2 regions of the Mesorhizobium sp. C264A genome follow, and region 2 is predicted to be linked to the other one. Evidence: riboswitches for the same ligand, from Rfam matches in the RefSeq annotation. Region 2 holds a riboswitch; the other holds the start of a gene.
What was found. A riboswitch is a leader RNA that binds a small molecule or an ion and turns the genes downstream of it on or off. The one in region 2 is predicted to bind cobalamin.

Region 1 (3,202 bases), on a different contig from region 2:
AGGTGCGCATCAGCGGCCCGTCCGGTGTCGGCAGTTCCAGCGTCAGGAACTGGCCCGGCTTGTAGCGGAACCAGGTCTGGTTGTCGGAGCGGAAGGTGAAGGTCTTGACGTCGGGCGCCTCGTCGCTGACGCCGATCACTTCCAGCACCTGCAGCCTATCGTTCCACGGCGCCATCTGGTCGAGATGGCGATAGAGCCCAAGATCCGTCATCGCATTCATCCTCTGGTCCCTCTTCGCCTGCTCCAGCTCACGCGACGCTGCGTAGCGCCGGCCGGCCGCCTTCGGCAAGGCGCGGGCCGATGAAGGCCGCGTACCATTCGACGAACTGGATCACGCCGCCCTCGTGCAGCTCCGAGTAGGGGCCGGGCTCATAGGCCGGAGACAGGATGCCGAAGGCGTTTTCCTCGACGATGCGGCGGTCCTGGTCGTTGGTCTCGGTCCAGACATGGGTGAGCTCCTCAAGGTTGTAGTCGACCCCCTCGACCGCATCCTTGTGCACCAGCCACTTGGTCGTCACCGCGGTTTCGGTGGCGCTGATCGGCAGCACCCGGAAGGTGACCGCATGGTCGATCAGGATGTGGTTCCAGGTCGTCGGATAGTGGTAGTGCATCAAGGTGCCGATGCGGTCGGCGGCAACAGTGTCGGACAGGTTCTTCGTCACCGCGCGCTTTCCCGACATCGTGTAGCTGACGGCATCGCGCAGCAGCGGCGCGCGGGTGGCGCGGTATTGCCCGGCCGGATCGATGCGGAACTTGCTCGGCAGGCCCGCCGCCTCGCATTTCGCCCAGTGCGCGAGCATCTCCGGGTCACTGTCGGCGCCCTGCACGCCGGTCACCGTCGGCGCTTCGGGGAATGTCTTGCACAGCTCCGGATGATTGCCGGCGCAGTGATAGCATTCGCGGTTGTTTTCCCAGACCAGCTTCCAGTTGCCCTTCTCGATGATGGTGCTCTCGAAGGCGACCTTGGCTTCATTCAGCCGGTGCGGCTTGAGGTAGGGCTCTATCATGGCGCGCATCGGCGCAAAGTCGGCAGGTTCTTTCGCCAGGCAGATGAAGATGTAGCCGCCGACGCTCTCGCAGGCGACGGGCTTCAGGCCGAACTGGCTCTTGTGGAAACCGTCGGCCATCTGGCGGGCAAACAGCAGCCGGCCGTCAAGCTCGTAGGTCCACTGGTGATAGGGGCAGACAAGCTTTGCCGCCATGCCCTTCTCAGTGTTGCAGACACGGCTGCCGCGATGGCGGCAGGAATTGTGAAAGGCGTTGATGTTGCCCTTCTGGTCGCGGACCAGCACCACCGGATAATCGCCGATCTGCACGGTGATATAGCTGCCGGGCTTCGGCAGTTCGCAATCATGGCCGATGAACAGCCAGTCGCGATACCAGATAAGCTCCATGTCGAGCTTGAAATAGTCCGGGTCGGTGTAGAAGGGCTGTTCCAGCGAAAAGCCTTGCTTGCGGCCGTTCAGGAGCCTCAGCATGTCGTTGCGCGTATCCATAGTTCTGTCCTCGTGGTTTAAGGACTGAACTTGGTGGTGATGGAGGAAGGATCGGACGCAGGCCGGCGCGGCGCCGGACATGCACTATCCACCTCTTGACCGCCCACCGCGATCAGTCGAGTCTATGCATCTCGGGCTGGTTTCCGGGCTCTGGAGTTGTCCTTGCGGACCATCGCGACACCTTCCCAGGCTGCTGCCCAGTGGTCTCCCGTTGCGACTTCAACTCCACCACCGTTGCGGGGGCAGCGCCGGATTCTGACCGGCTTCCCAATTCTCCGCTGCGTCGTCACGAAGCGGCACCTGAGATGCGATCATCTAATCACGGCAGCGATCGCGACGTCGGCATGAAAGCGACATCATATCCATGCGGCGCGACACGCGCGGCATACGCCCCGCCGACCACCGAAGGGCTGAGATCCTGTCTTGCGGCGCTATCATCGCCGTTTCGAATCGCTGCGGATCCAGTTCCGATCGGGGGCAAAAAGGGCTCAACGGTATCGAAAAGTTACTATTAGCAATCTCTAATCGAACCGAACGGTTCGTTTCTGTTGACAATGCGTGCAGGACGGTGTGAACGACGGCCCGGAAACCGACACCGGAGCGAACCACTCGGTTCGACATAAGCAACTGAAAACAATGCGATAAATGACCATAGAGGAACTTCCTGGCACAATTTCAAGGTGCAGGACCGTGGTCCACACGGAACAACTTCGTGATTGGAAACCAGCCTATGGCTTTCCCACATCGGGGCTGTCCGAACGACGCGAATTCCTCCCAAGACACGCCGCTAGACGGACAGACAAACTGGAGTACTAAAAATGAAAAAGATCATCCTCACTGCCGCAGCCGTTTTGGCGATCACCGGCAGCGCCTTCGCCGGTAGCGACAATTACGGTTCCAATGGTGCGAACCAGCCAGCCGTCTCGGTCGACAGCTCGTATACGGCTTCCATTCAGAAGCCGGCGCACGCTGACAAGCAGCCTGTCGTTCAGGGCGCCGACCGCGACCTCTACGGCAATCGCTGATCCCGACCAAAGAAGGGCGGCTAACCCGTCGCTCTCGGGATCCCAAAAAATTCAGGAGTATTGAAATGAAAAAGATCATCCTTGCTGCCGCCGCCGTTTTGGCCATCTCCGGCAGCGCTTTCGCCGGCAGCGACAACTACGGTTCGGACGGCGCCAACCAGCCTGCGATTACGTCGACCGATAGTGGCCATACGGCTTCGGTTGAGAAGTCGGCTCCAGCCGAGCAGGCGCCTGCCCACGGTGCCGACCGTAACCTTTTCGGCCGCTAAAAGCCGGTTTCCAGCACGTGGCGGGCTTATCCGCTGCAGCTGGCGGCATCAGAAAAATTCAGGAGACTAAAATGAAGAAGATCGTTCTTGCCACCGCAGCCGTTCTGGCTATTTCGAGCGCTGCCTTTGCCGGCAGCGACAATTATGGCTCCAATGGCGCCAACCAGCCGGCCGCTGCCGTCGACACCACCCGCACTTCGTCGACCGGCACCAACTCGGCGGTCTACAAGCTGCTGAACTCGTCGAACGACCAACAGAAGTTCGTTCCTCAGAGCAGCGACAGGGATCGGTTCGGCAACAACTAACAGCCGAAGCTTAAAAAAAGAGCGGCGGGCCTGGCCCGCCGCTCTTTTTCATGCCTGTACGACGCAGCTATCTCAAGCCGCCTTCACTTCCACCGGCTTGAGCGAGA
Region 2 (3,202 bases):
CATTGTCGGCATGGCGGACCCAGTCGGGGTCGTCGTGCCGGCTCATCAGGCCGCGGCCGTAAATCGGCACCAGCCGAGACAGGTCCTTGTGGACGCCCGGGCAATGCAGGCACTCGTTGAAGTTCTCCCAGAAGATCTTCCAGTTGCAGTTCATCACCTTGCGCAGGACATGGCCTGATACCAGCGTTTCCAGCGGCCAGTTGGCGAGGTCGCCGGATGCGGGATCGAAGGAGGTCCCGGCGGAGCCGGCCGCAGCCTGCTGAAGGTTCACAATGACAAAACCGCGCCACACCGACAGCGCCACCCGGTAGAGCGGATGATCGGCCTTGTCGAAACCATCTGGCAGCGATTTCGAGGGAACGCGCACGAGATCGCCGCGCAGCGAGTAGGACCAAGCGTGGTAGGGGCACGTGATGAGCCGCGCTTTCAGCCGGCCCTCGCTTTTCTGGCAAAGCTGCGAGCCGCGATGCCGGCAAGTGTTGTGGAAGGCGCGCAGTTCGCCGGTCTCGTCCCGCAGAATGACGATTTCCTGCGTGCCGACGCGGAATGTCCTGAACGCCAGCGGCTGGGCGAGGTCGGCCTCGCGGCAGACGAGCAGCCAGCTTTTGTGCCAGATGGCGTCGAGATCGCGCTGGTAAGCCTCGCTATCCCAATAGGCCGACGACGGTAGCGTCGGTTCGGCCCGGCTCAGGCCGTTATAGGGGTCGCGCTCGCTCGGGCTGGGATGCATGGCTGGCTTCCTATGAAGCGTCAGCCGACACCCCGGCAAATCGTTTGTCAATCAGAGTGCCGCATTGCCGGTTGCAGGCGCGGCGCATAATCATGTCGTGGACACGGGACATTCGGAAATTGGGGGGATTCGGAAGTGGCCGCACGACAGATGTCGCTTACGCCGGAGCTGGTCGCGCGCTGCTGGCGCGAGATCAGGGACCCCGGGCCGGATCCGGACGCGATGCATCTCGATGAAGCCGACTATGACGCGCTGCTGGATGAATTGCAGGTCGAACTCCCGGACAGCGAACCGCTATGGCTGTTCGGCTATGGATCGCTGATCTGGAAACCGGAAATAGATTATGTCGAGGACCGCGTTGCGCTGGCGCGCGGCTGGCATCGGTCCTTTTGCATGAACATGACGCGCTGGCGCGGCACCAAGGACAGCCCCGGCCTGATGATGGCGCTGGACCGTGGCGGACAATGCAAGGGCGTCGCCTTTCGGCTGACCGACAATAACCGGCGCGAGCAGTTGGGCCGGCTTTTCCGGCGCGAAGTCACGCTGAAGCCGACAAGCTACCGGCCGCGCATGCTGAAGCTTGCAAGCGAGGCCGGACCGCTCAGGGCATTGGCCTTCGTCATCAACCGCAACGGCCTGACCTATTCAGGGCCGCTCGACGAGGGCAAGGTCGTCGAAAGGCTGGCCACGTCCTGCGGGCACTGGGGATCGGGCGCCGACTATCTCTACAATACGGTGAAAAACCTTGAAGAGCGCGGCATTCACGATCGCCATCTGTGGCGGCTGCAGCGGCTGGTTGCCGAGCGGATCACCGCGTTGAACCCGTAACGCCGCATGGCGCATTCGCGCTGTTGGCCGGCGGAATTTGGTTTGCCGGATGCGGCCGTTTCAGCCTATAGTCATGCATGTCGTCGGTTCCGTTAGGGACCAAGAGGGAATGCGGTGAGGGCTGACTTGTTGGCCCAATGCCGTGGCTGCCCCCGCAACTGTGTGCGGTAGTCCTCTCCAAGCCACTGAGGATTTTTTCTTCGGGAAGGTGGGGAAGGGCGCTGATCCGCGAGCCAGGAGACCTGCCGGCGACAGGGAACTGACTTCGATGCCCTCGGGTGGAGGGCGAAAGGACAAGATATGAATACCGCTTCCGTCTCCCTCGGCGCTTCCGTCTCCTCGCAGTCGCGCTTCATGCAGCTCGTGCTTAGCGCGTTTCTGGGCATTTTCGTCGTCGGCGTTGTCGGTTTCTCGCACATCGATGCGGTCCACAATGCGGCGCACGACTATCGCCATTCGATGGCGTTTCCCTGCCACTGACGAGGATCTGACATCATGAACCTGTTTCGCAACGTCGTGTTCATCGCGGCGATCGCAGGGCTCGTGGCCGGTGTCGCTCTCGCCTGCATGCAGGCCTACGCCACCGTGCCGCTGATCCTCAAGGCGGAGGTCTACGAAAGGGCTGGTGGCCATGAGCATGAGCATGCCGCGGCGCCCGCCGCCAACGCTGCGGACACCAATGCCATGAGCACCGCCGCGCCGGCGGAAAATGCCGTGAGCAGCGCAGCCCCGGCTGAAGCAGCCGCGCCGGCGGAGGACGAAGGCTGGGCGCCGGCCGACGGCTTCGAGCGCTTCGCCTTCAGTGTCGTCGCCAATATCGTCACCGGCATCGGCTTCGCGCTGGTCCTGGTGGCGGTTTCCGAGTTCGCCGGCGGCATCGGCAGCTGGCGCCAGGGCGTGTTCTGGGGTCTGGCCGGCTTTGCCGTGTTCACGCTGGCGCCGGGACTCGGCCTACCGCCGGAACTGCCGGCAATGCCGGCGGCCGATCTCATGCAGCGCCAGATCTGGTGGTGGGCAACGGTGATGGCAACGGCGATCGGTCTTGCCCTTATCACCTTCCGCACGTCGGCGCCCCTGACCGTGCTCGCCGTCGTCCTGATCGTCGCCCCGCATATTGTCGGCGCGCCGCAGCCTGACAGTTTTGTAACGCCGATCCCGGAGGGCCTGCATCATCAGTTCGTGGTGGCGGTGACGCTGACCAATCTGGTGTTCTGGGTGGTGCTCGGCGCAGTTGTCGGCATAGTGCGCGCGCGCTTCACCGGCACCGCGACCAGCCTGCGCGACAGCTTTGCCTGATCGCAGTTTGACCTTCATCATCGGCGGTGCGCGCTCCGGCAAGAGCGTGCATGCCGAAAGTTTGGCGACGGCGTTGCCGCCGCCATGGGCTTATATCGCCACCGCGCAAGCCTATGACGGCGAAATGCGCGAGCGCATCGCGCAGCACCGCTCGCGCCGCGGCGAGGGGTGGGCGACCATCGACGCCCCGCTTGATCTTGCCGGTGCACTTGAGGCGCTGCCGGACAACCAGCCGGTGCTTGTCGACTGCCTGACGCTGTGGCTGACCAATCATATGCTGGCCGATCATGATCTAGAGGGGGAGTGCCGGCGGCTGGCCGATGTGCTTTCGCGGCCGCGCGGACCGTG

Region 1: it holds a riboswitch for cobalamin, as region 2 does, so the genes downstream of both, NKL04_RS22935 (aromatic ring-hydroxylating oxygenase subunit alpha) here and NKL04_RS04850 (CbtB domain-containing protein) in region 2, are expected to answer to the same signal.

Annotation. Positions count from the first base shown of each region.
Region 1 covers NZ_JAMYVY010000002.1:818,010-821,211, forward strand. Annotated here, with positions in the region: gene NKL04_RS22930 (FAD-binding oxidoreductase) at 1-211, opposite strand, end outside; gene NKL04_RS22935 (aromatic ring-hydroxylating oxygenase subunit alpha) at 249-1,496, opposite strand; cobalamin riboswitch at 1,614-1,815, opposite strand; gene NKL04_RS22940 (DUF680 domain-containing protein) at 2,315-2,521, shown strand; gene NKL04_RS22945 (DUF680 domain-containing protein) at 2,587-2,790, shown strand; gene NKL04_RS22950 (DUF680 domain-containing protein) at 2,862-3,095, shown strand; gene NKL04_RS22955 (ABC transporter ATP-binding protein) at 3,168-3,202, opposite strand, start outside.
Region 2 covers NZ_JAMYVY010000001.1:997,620-1,000,821, forward strand. Annotated here, with positions in the region: partial or broken gene NKL04_RS04840 (aromatic ring-hydroxylating oxygenase subunit alpha) at 1-730, opposite strand, end outside; gene NKL04_RS04845 (gamma-glutamylcyclotransferase) at 866-1,558, shown strand; cobalamin riboswitch at 1,626-1,822, shown strand; gene NKL04_RS04850 (CbtB domain-containing protein) at 1,859-2,038, shown strand; gene NKL04_RS04855 (CbtA family protein) at 2,054-2,854, shown strand; gene cobU (bifunctional adenosylcobinamide kinase/adenosylcobinamide-phosphate guanylyltransferase) at 2,847-3,202, shown strand, end outside.